Regions from separate parts of the Ligilactobacillus agilis genome, predicted to be linked through region 1. Evidence: predicted binding sites of a transcription regulator. Region 1 holds the regulator's gene; the other holds the start of a gene.
The links. The regulator Rex, encoded in region 1, represses fermentation and respiration genes when NADH is low (regulators of the CRP and FNR family bind a similar motif). The targets are predictions, from matches to a motif close to TTGTGAANTANTTCACAA.
Positions count from the first base shown of each region.

Region 2: the regulator Rex is predicted to act here: its motif matches at 3,588-3,605, upstream of N4597_RS00390 (NAD(P)-dependent alcohol dehydrogenase).

Region 1 is NZ_CP104397.1:1,714,460-1,720,512, forward strand. It holds gene groES (co-chaperone GroES) at 1-224, opposite strand, end outside; gene N4597_RS08645 (CPBP family intramembrane glutamic endopeptidase) at 428-1,063, shown strand; gene N4597_RS08650 (redox-sensing transcriptional repressor Rex) at 1,105-1,749, opposite strand; gene N4597_RS08655 (ABC-F family ATP-binding cassette domain-containing protein) at 1,983-3,938, shown strand; gene N4597_RS08660 (DNA/RNA non-specific endonuclease) at 3,987-4,883, opposite strand; gene N4597_RS08665 (sunset domain-containing protein) at 4,896-5,360, opposite strand; gene rplL (50S ribosomal protein L7/L12) at 5,455-5,823, opposite strand; gene rplJ (50S ribosomal protein L10) at 5,885-6,053, opposite strand, start outside.
Region 2 is NZ_CP104397.1:93,237-98,471, forward strand. It holds gene gtfA (accessory Sec system glycosyltransferase GtfA) at 1-642, shown strand, start outside; gene gtfB (accessory Sec system glycosylation chaperone GtfB) at 635-1,963, shown strand; gene N4597_RS00385 (FAD-dependent oxidoreductase) at 2,184-3,506, shown strand; gene N4597_RS00390 (NAD(P)-dependent alcohol dehydrogenase) at 3,650-4,771, shown strand; gene N4597_RS00395 (hypothetical protein) at 5,092-5,235, shown strand, end outside.

The sequences.
Region 1 (6,053 bases):
TTAACTTCTGTTCCAGCGTACTTGTCGAATAAGACAAGGTCACCTTCCTTAACACTTGGAGCAACTTTTTGACCATTGTCTAAAACGCGACCTTCACCAACAGCGATAACCTTAGCTGTTTGAGGTTTTTCTTTTGCATTAGCGGCTAAAATAATGCCCCCAACTTTTTGTTCTTCTTCTTTTTGAACTTCTAAAATTACTCGATCTCCTAATGGTTTAAGCACGTTAAATCCCTCCATGTCTTTTTTTAGCACTCGTTAACTTTGAGTGCTAACTGATTACAACTATTACTATACTCACTTTAATTTAAAATTGCAAGACTTTTTTATCACTCTCGCCTGGCGAGTGCTAATTTTTTTAACCACGGCTTAACTGTGTTATAATTGACGCTGTTGAAATTTTACTTACAAGCAGAAAGGTTTTTTCAATGGCAAATTCTAAAAACGCGTTGGCATTAGTGCTTACTTATTTTCTAACACTTAACTTTGCCAACCTAGCTAGCTACTGGTGGGCAAAAAGTCCTTATATTTATCTGTTCCTAACAATTATTAACCTCTTAGGTGCGGGACTTATGCTGGGGCTTAACCACCGCTACCCTTATCACAATCAGTTTGAAAGACGACCAGCTCCCTGGTCTGTGAGTTTACTCTACCTCGGCTTAGGACTGTTAGGCTTATTTATTAGTCAAAAATTGGCTTTAGGGTTCGAGAGTTACGTTCTCCACCTTCCAAGCGCTTCTGCCAACACCCAATCTTTGCTAACCATTACGAAATCCTATCCGTACTACGCCTTAACTTTGATACTAGCCGCTCCACTTATGGAAGAACTCGTCTTTAGGAAGGTACTCTTTGGAACCGTTAGCGACTTTACAAATAAACTCTACCCCTTATTAGGATCAACTTTTCTCTTTGTGTTAGCCCATAACGATGGTCACTTCTTAGTCTATGCTTTTATGGGCCTAATCCTTAGTGGGGTCTACTATAAGACGGGAAGAATCAGTATTAGCGTGGGGTGTCACCTGGGAATGAACTTACTAATCTTGCTACTTAGCCAAACAATATAAAAAAGAGGGATTTTCACCATAATGTGAAAATCCCTAAGTTATTAGTCTTCATCCTTAGTGCCAAAGTGATCTAAAAAGTAAACCAAAGTTTGGAGTTCGTTGGTCAAATCAACGTTTTGGACCCGGACTGTATCTGGAACAGAAATTCTAAGAGGGGTAAAGTTCAAGATACCTTTTACCCCAGTTTCCATAATTTCATCAGTTACATCTTGCGCAACAGATGCAGGTACAGTCAAAATAACAATTTCAATCTGTTGTACCGTTAACTGTTCTTTCATATCAGACATTGGGTAGATGGGCACCCCACTTTGAATGGTACCCGTTATCTCGTCATTAACATCAAAGGCAGCACTGATTCGGACGTTATTACTCTTATGGAAGTTAAAGTTTAATAAAGCATGGCCAAGATTTCCGACTCCAATCAAGGCAACGTTAGTCAACTTATCTTGGTTAAGAATCTTTTTGAAGAACTTAATCAATGCTTCAACTTCGTAACCATACCCTCTCTTACCTAGGGCACCAAAATAAGAAAAGTCACGCCGAATGGTTGCCGAATCTACTTTAACAGCTTCAGCTAATTCCGTAGAGGATACCCTTTTTTTACCAGAATCTGCTAGAATGTTAAGGTAACGATAATAAATGGGGAGCCGCTTAGCTGTTGCATTAGGAATATTTTCAGTAGCCATTTTATTTCTCCTTTCACATAGTTCACGAATTAATTCTACCATAACCGCGACTATAAGGGAACAAAAAAGCGTTTACTTTTTCACAATCTTTTTTAAATTCAGTCGGTAAAATCCCAGCTTATCAAGCACTACATCTAAGATTTTCGCTTAAAAAGAAAGATTGTACATATTAATTCACAAACATTATTACTATTTAACACAAGCTAAAAACTACACAAGCAGGTGATATTTTCATGATTTTACTTCAAGCACAAGCCGTCGCCCGTCACTTTGGGGCAGACGTCTTGTTTTCAAACGTTAGCCTCGATATTCAAGATAATTCTCGGATTGGCTTAGTCGGCAAAAACGGAGCCGGTAAGTCTACTTTAATTTCAATGCTACTCGGTGACTCCGAACCAGATGAAGGCCAAATTGTCCGTAAAAAAGGCCTAACTATTGGCTACCTTGCCCAAACTACTGGCCTTGATTCCGATAAAACTGTTTTCGAGGAAATGAAGTCCGTCTTTGCTTACCTCCAAGAAATGGAAGTTAAGCTCCACCAACTAGAAGAACAAATTGCTACTAGCATAGACCATCAAAGCGCCGCTTACGAACAACTAACTAAGCAATACGATCAATTACTCCATGACTTTAACGCTCAAAATGGTTACGGCTATGAAAATGAAATAAAAGCGGTCCTCCATGGTTTCCACTTCGACGAAGATATGTATGACCACGCCATCACAGACCTTTCCGGGGGACAAAAAACCCGCCTAGCCTTAGCTAAATTACTCTTAGAAAAACGCGACCTCTTGATTCTAGACGAACCTACTAACCACTTAGACATTGAGACTTTAACCTGGTTAGAAAATTACATTCAAGGCTACCAAGGCGCACTCTTAATCGTTTCTCACGACCGTTATTTCTTAGATAAAATCGTCACCGAAATCTACGAGATTACGCATGGTCACTCTAATTACTATAAGGGGAACTATTCTTATTATATTAAGGAAAAAGCCGCCCGCTTAGCTCAGGAATGGAAGAGTTACGAAAAACAACAAGCAGAAATCAATAAATTGGAAGATTTCGTTAACCGTAACTTAGTCCGAGCTTCCACCACTAAACGGGCTCAAAGCCGGCGTAAACAACTAGAAAAAATGGACCGGTTAGAACGACCTGAAGGCTATGAAAAGGGCCCCCACTTTAGCTTTGAAGGCGAAAAAGAGAGTGGCAATGTCGTTTTAACCGTATCTGACGCCGCAATCGGCTATAATCAGACAACCATTGCAGCCCCCATTAATATCGATTTACGCAAACACAAGGTTATGGCTATCGTTGGCCCCAATGGAATTGGTAAGTCCACCCTCTTAAAGAGTATCCTAGGTAAAATTCCCTTTATCAAGGGTTCAGCCGAACTAGGAACTAACGTTACGGTAGGCTACTACGACCAGGAACAACAAAACCTTGACTTCAAAAAGACCGTACTTAATGAAATTTGGGACGAACACCCAACTATGCCAGAACGTGACGTCCGCTCGATTCTAGGTAGTTTCCTCTTCGTTGGTGATGATGTTAAAAAAATCGTCGGTAGCCTTTCTGGTGGTGAAAAAGCCCGCTTACTTCTAACTAAGTTAGCCTTAGAACACGATAATTTCTTAATTTTGGACGAACCTACTAACCACTTAGACATTGACAGTAAAGAAGTCCTAGAGCAGGCTATCCTTGATTTTAACGGCACAATTTTATTTGTTTCTCACGACCGCTACTTTATCAACAAGGTGGCCACCAGCGTCTTAGAAATCGAACCAACTGGTAGCACCCTTTACCTAGGTGACTATGACTACTATGTTGATAAGAAAAAAGAACAAGCCGAACTAGCAGCTGCTAAAGCGAGCGAACAATCTGACCAAACTGCACAAGCTACTAGCTCAGTTTCCGATTCTAAGTTAAGTTACCAGCAAAGCAAGGAACGTCAAAAGCAAGAACGTAAACTGCAACGGGCACAAGCTGAGGCCGAAAGTTTGGTTGAACAACTCGATGCGCAAAAGTCTGAAATCGAAGTTGCTATGACCGCTCCTGAAAACTTAAATGATTTAGGTAAACTCCAAGCTTTGCAAAAACAACTTGACCAAGTAACTTCCGACTTAACTGCCGCCGAAACTGCTTGGGAAGAGGCTAGTTTAGCCTTAGAAGAATTTTTAGAACAATAACAAAAACGGCTTGCAATCACGCTATAAACGCATGGTTGCAAGCTGTTTTTAGTTTAGGCGACTAGTTCCGTCGTTATAATTTAGGGTCACCCCTGGTTGAATGTTAAAAATATAAATATTATAAGAAACACTGTTATCACCGACTGATTGTGCTCGCATCTGCACACCCCTTGCTAGTAATTCATTTTGATAGAAAACGGGGCGCACACTATAACGAACATAGTGCTTAGGACTCGCTTTTAGGTAATCTGCGACTTGATCTTCATATTTAACCATCCCCGGATCATTTAGAGAGCGGGTAGCAGTAATTAGGTTCTTCCAGTTGTTATTTTGCCCCGTTAGCTGATAGCCGATTAGGTGACTTCGATTGTACAACCAGCCCGAACTAATCCGTTTGTTATGCCATCCGGTAGGATTAACCGTCAACCTTTCCCGCTTGGTCTTAGGCATCAAACTTTGATTTAACAAGGCGTCTGCCTGGGTCGCCCGGTTTAAATTATCTAGATTTCCATAATGCTGCCACGGACCCTTAGCGGTAGACAAGTCAGCCGCACTAAAGCCAGGCTTATTATCATTGACCGTAATCACTTGCTGACCCTGATAGCTTAATTGCGCTAAATCCTCATTTCCGCTAGCCGTTTGCTTAGAGTCAGTGTCCTCTAAGGTGATTCCTAATTTTTGAGCCTGCGAGGATAGTTTAGCCTTTAAGCTTTCATTTTTACGCTCCTGCTTAGCATTTTTTTCGGTTAGTGAACGTAAAACGCTAATCAGTTGAGTTTTTGTTTGGTTAAGCGCCTCAACCGGACTATTGTTTTGACTAAGAGCTATCCCCGCAATAAAACCAACCGCGATTAAAGCCAGCAAGACTACTGGCTTAACTTTCTTTAGCTGTTTTAAGTTAAGTAGTAACACCAAAATTAATAAGACAATAATTCCAATTCCCATACTCTCTTCCCCCTAACGCTGTGCTTTACGGTAACCGGCAGCTTGTGCCTCTGCTTCAGTGTTAAAGTAAACGGCATTAGCGGCTTTCATAGAATACCTAGCCTGACCGGGCACATGGTAAACGTGAGTATTACGATTGCCGACTATTTGCCCAGTCTGTCCTGTCGTAACAGAACTAGTTTGTGCTTGGCTAACTTCACTGCTAGCTTGAACTTGACTAGTAGCCTGGCTATTAGCACTAGCTTCTAGGCTAGCTAACGAAGTAGAAAGAACCCGCAGGCTACTAGCATCAGCCTTTAAACTAAGCGATTTTTTCTTAGCACTACTAATTCTTGCCCGTAACTGTTTCTTGGATAAGCTAGTTAGGTTAGTCTTGGCCTGAATCGTTGCGGGGGAGTGCTTAACCGTTCCCACAAACCCTAAGGTTAAAATTAACATCAACCAGGCACTTATAAATTTAATCTTTTTCTCTTTCATTCGCTTCACCCTAAAATAGTACGTATGTTTACTTAATTATAACAAAAAAGGCGTCACCCGCCAACTGGGGTAACGCCTACTTACTAAGCAAGAATTACTTAAGAGTAACCTTTGCGCCAACTTCTTCAAGTTTAGCTTGGATTTCTTCTGCTTCTTCCTTAGCAACGCCTTCCTTGATAACTGAAGGTGCACCATCAACTAAGCCCTTAGCGTCTTTCAAGCCAAGACCAGTGATGTCCTTAACAACCTTGATAACCTTAACTTTTGCAGAACCTGCATCAGTTAATTCAACGTCGAATTCTGATTTTTCAGCAGCAGCGTCGCCACCAGCAGCACCTGCAACTGCTACAGGAGCAGCAGCTGAAACGCCAAATTCTTCTTCGATAGCTTTTACTAAGTCGTTTAATTCAAGAATGCTAGCTTCTTTTAAGTCAGCAATAATCTTTTCTGTATCTAATGCCATTTTGATATCCTCCATTTAGGTATTATATATAATTAGTTAAAATAGTTATGCTAAAGACGCATTAAGCTGCATCTTCATCTTTACTGTCAGCAACAGCCTTAACTGCATAAGCGAAGTTGCGAACAGGAGCTTGTAATACGGAAAGTAACATTGAAAGCATACCTTCGCGGTTTGGTAATTTGGCCAAAGCGTTGATTTCTTCAAGAGAAGCAACCTTACCTTCGATCATA
Region 2 (5,235 bases), 540 kb from region 1:
TATGAGCACAAGCAACCGAAAGTAGTGGTAATTCCGGTCGGCAGTGTGGATAAGCTCCGCCACCCGAAGGAGCCCCGGCAGCCGTTTGCCTTAATAACCGCCTCAAGGTTGGCACCCGAAAAGCATGTCGACTGGTTGGTTAATGCCTGCATCCGTGCCCACAAGGAAATTCCCGATTTAACCTTGGATGTTTATGGTGAAGGCAGCGGTAAGGAGCAGTTAGAAAAGCTAATTGCAAATAACCAGGCCCAAAAGTATATCCGCTTAAAGGGCCACCAAGATTTAAAAGAGCAGTATGTTAACTACGCGGCCTATATTACGGCTTCAACCACAGAGGGCTTTGGCTTGTCGTTACTCGAAGCGATTGCGTCAGGCTTGCCATTAATTGGTTTAGACGTCCGATATGGGATGCAAACCTTTGTGGATAACGGTCAAAATGGGTACGTTTGCCCTTGGTCAGACTCGATGGGAGCTCCTAGGATTGTGGATAACTTAGCTTTTGCAATTACCGAACTCTTCAAAGCCGATTTGAGCAAGTTTAGGGAACATTCCTACCACAAGGCGCAACCTTTTATGGAAGCTAATGTCCGAAAGACCTGGGCGGAATTGATTGCTACGGAAGGGGGCTTAGGTCATGCTTAATTTGTTTGCTAATTATAATGAGCAAGCTGAGTTGCTCTACCATTCCCTCCAGGCTGCAGGTTACAGTCACCCAACCGTTGTTTTAGAGGATAATGGCTTTTTGCCTGCCGAAGTAGAGTCGCCTTATAAATACTTTGTTGAAGCGACTCAGCGTTCAACGACCGGCAAACCTTGCTTCTTTAACCAGGTAAAGGTACCGGCCCTGTGGGAAATTAAGGGCGATGCCAAGGGAGCTGGGGTCTACTATTTGGATGAAAAGCGGGCTAATATCAACTATCACTACCCTAAGGATAGACGCCTAGTCGAAAGCGTTACTTGGTTGGACCGCCAAGGAAACGCGCGCTTTGTAGAGCACTATAATCAGAATGGGTGGATTTTTGCTAAGACGAGCTATAACCTCTTACACGAGGCAATCACCACGGCTTACTTTACCCAGAGTGGGCAAGAAGTAATTGTGGAAAACCACATTACCCATGATGTCACCTTGAATTTCCAAGGCAAAATCTATAACTTCCCCACTAAGTTAGACTTTGTGCTATACTACCTAAACTTTAGGCACTTTGAATTAGACCGAATTTTCTATAATTCTTTGGCCTTACCGTTCATGGTAGTTTTACGCTTACCCCAAACTGGGTCAGATGTCCTCTTTTGGCAGGAAGGCTTAGGCGACCAGGTTCCAGGCAACATGCAGTTGATTTTCAACAACCAAGCTAGGCGCACGAAGAAGATTGTGGTTACAAATGAAGAAGTCTATCAGAAGCTGCGGTCATTGGTCGGACATAACCAGCGTAAATTGATTAAGTACTTACCATATGTCTACCAAGTCTTTAGGCATAACCTCCTGCGGCCGGTCAGCTTTACCTTAACTAATACCGATAATTTATTAAACTTTGAGAAACTGTTAAAGGCCGCTCCGGATATTACCTTCAACGTGGCGGCTTTGACTAACATGTCCAATAAATTATTAGACTTGCTTAAGTATCCCAACGTGATTTTATATCCGAACGCCAACCAAGCTCGGCTTAACCTCCTCTGGCAGGGGGCAGATATTTATCTCGACCTTAATGTGGGTGAGGAGGTCAATAATGCTAGTCGGAAGGCCTTCGAAAATAACATGTTAATCCTCGGGTTTGAAAATTCGGTCCACGACGACAAGCTGGTCGATCCAGAAAGTATTTACTCAACCCCAAATTACAAAGCGCTGGGGAAAAAGTTAAATGAATTAGCTAATAAACCTAACTTGATGAAGGATTTACTTCTTAAGCAGACTAAGGCTGCCCGGGCGGCTAACATTAGTAAATACAAAAATATTTTAGACTAGGCAAAACGCCTAAATTCCGGTGGAAAGCTGGAATTTAGGCGTTTTTTTTCTAGGGGAAAAACTGTTAAAAGCTTGTGGTTATTAAGTTAGTAATTATGTAAATAAGTGGGGCAGCTAAGCTTAAGTTGTAGTTTAGCATAATTAAGCAAATAATTTGACTTACAAAATGTAAGTTATCATAATGACTAATATCAGTGATATTTTTCTAGGAGGAGTTGTTATGAAAGTTTACCAAAATATTGTAGTCGGTTTTGGCAAGGGGGGTAAAACTTTGGCCAAAACGCTTGCCAATAATGGGCAAGAGGTCCTAGTAATTGAAGCTTCTGCACAAATGTATGGTGGGACCTGCATTAACGTAGGTTGTTTACCTTCTAAAAATTTGATTATCAATGGTCAAGCAGGCTTAAGTTTTGAAGAAGCGAGCCGGCAAAAGAGGGCATTGACCGAGAAGTTGAGACTGAAAAATTACCATATGATTGCTGATTTGCCAACTGCAACTGTTTTAACTGGACAGGCCAAGTTTATTAGCAACTATGAATTAGAGGTAACGAAACTTGATGGAAGTAGGGAACGAGTTAGGGGTGAACGAATTTTTATAAATACGGGTGCAACCCCAGTGGTTCCTAAGGTTGCCGGCCTTAACTTAAGTGATAGGATTGTAACCTCTAAGGAGGCTATGGATTGGACTGAAAAGCCTACTAAGTTGATAATTATTGGAGCAGGATATATTGGGCTTGAGTTTGCTTCGATGTTTAATTCATACGGAACTGAAGTAACGATGATTGATAGTGGAAAACAAATTCTAAAAAAAGAAGACGACGACGTAAGCCAACTTGTAACGGCGGATTTAAAGGCAAGTGGGATTGATTTTAAACTAGATGTTAAGCTAGAAAAAGTCGAGGAAGTAGTAGGTGGAGTTGAGCTATTTTTAAGCAATGGTGAGGTTTTACGAGCACCTAAGGTGTTAGTGGCAACCGGCCGAAAGCCTAATACTGCTAACTTGGGGTTAGAAAATACAGATATTATATTGACCGACAAGGGTGCAATTAGAGTAGATGAGTATTTAAGAACTAATGTTGAAAATATTTGGGCTCTAGGTGATGTTAATGGCGGTCCGCAGTTTACCTATATTTCATTAGATGACTTTAGGATTGTCAAAGACCAGTTATTTGGTAATGGGCAGAAGAGCTTGAAAGATAGATTACTAGTTCCTTATACCGCTTTTATTACCCCGCCCCTTTCTAGTGTGGGCTTAAAAGAAAAAGAGGTTGCACAGCTAGGATATGATTATCAGATTTTAAAGTTACCTGTTAATGGGATTCCTAAAGCTCATGTAGCTGGAGATAGTCGTGGATTGTTTAAGATAATTGTTTCTAAGGAAAGTAATCAGATTCTAGGGGCGACTTTATACGGATTAGAGTCGCATGAAGTAATTAACCTTATTACCCTGGCGATGAAAGCCGGTTTGCCTTATCAAGAATTAGGACAATTGATTTATACCCACCCGACAATGAGTGAATCATTGAATGATTTGTTAGGCTGAGTTATTGCTTAGTTCAGAGGAGGCATCAATTAACAAGCTGTAAATCTGTAGAAATGGTACTAAAAACCTGTAGAAATGATATTGTGAATATTGAAACAAGCAACTATAATGAGGGTGAAAACGTTGACAAAGAGGGTTTTAGTATGAAGATTAAAGCTGCAGTTGTTCCTGAAGTTGGGGCACAATTTGAAATTAGAGATAACATCGATTTACATGAAGTTGGGCCAACCGACCTGCAAATTCACATGGTTGCTAGTGGAATTTGTCACTCTGATGAAGCCATCAGAAAAGGGGATGCCTCCTTAGGCTACCCGGTTATCTTGGGACACGAAGGTGCTGGGATTGTTGAAAAGGTTGGTTCTGAAGTAAAGGATTTTGAAGTGGGCGACCACGTTATCCTGTCATTTTATTCTGACGGCACCTGTGATAATTGTTTGAAGGGGATGCCAACAAAATGTCGTTCCTATGCCCAATACAATTTGTCTGGGGTAAGGGCCGATGGTGAAGATCATTTCCAAGAAAACGGCCAACATATTTCTGATATGTTTAACCAATCATCATTTACTACGACCACAGTGGTCGATCAACGTAACGCTGTTAAAATTGATAAGAGTTTTGATCTGCGGAAAGTTGGGCCGTTAGGCTGTGGTTATGTAACTGGGTCTGGGACAGTGCTTAACACCCTCAAACCTAAGCCAGGAGACACGATTGCAGTCTTTGGGACCGGGGCCGTTGGTTTAGCTGCTATGATGGCTGGCCGCATTTCTGGCTGCATTAAAGTAATTGCGATTGACATTGTGCCAGAACGGCTTGAATTAGCTAAAGAATTAGGGGCCACTCACACTATCAATAGTAAGCAAGAAGATGCCGTCGCTAAAATTAAGGAATTAACCGGAGGCTATGGGGTAGATTGGACGGTTGATACCACTGGGTTACCAGCCGTAATTAAGGACGCCATCGCTGCCTTAGCTCAAGGTGGAACTTGTGCTGCAATTGCCGTCACTCCTCACCTAATTGAACTTTCGACTTGGAATGACCTGTGCGTAGACGATAAGAAGGTAGTTGGTGTTAATATGGGTGACTCAATCCCTCAAATTGACATTCCACGCTTGCTTGAATTTTACAAGTTAGGCTGGTTTGATTTTGATAAGACTGAGAAGTTTTATGATTTTGAAGAAATTAATCAAGCTAACGCTGACTCCGTTTCAGGTAAGACCATTAAACCTGTCTTAATCATTGACAAGGACTACCAACCAAAAGCTTAAGTTAATAAAAATTAGCCCCCGCCTAGTGGCTTGCAATCAGAAAACCGCTGGGCGGGGGTAACTTAACATAAATAAGCAAAAAACTTACAAAATAGATTAAAAAATGATAGAATTGCAGTAGTTAGTTAAGGTATCTTTCTATAAAAATTGCTAAAATGTAAATAATTAGAGCATCTAGTATCATTTCCATCCAAATATTGAAACCTGCCTTTGAAATAATTAGACAAGTTAGTGCAGAAAATATGCCGATAAAGATAGCCTGTCTGTGTTTGTTCATTGTTTTGCCCCCAATAATTAAAAAGTTGAAAGGAGAAAATAAAATGAAAAGGACGGTTACTTTTTTATTGATAGCGGTATCAGTGGTAATTATACCATGGTCAACTGTGTCTAGCAATGCTAATTTATCACCAACTTCTGAAAATTTCACGGTGGTGAACAGCAAAGTTAATAGCTCCGAAACTGAT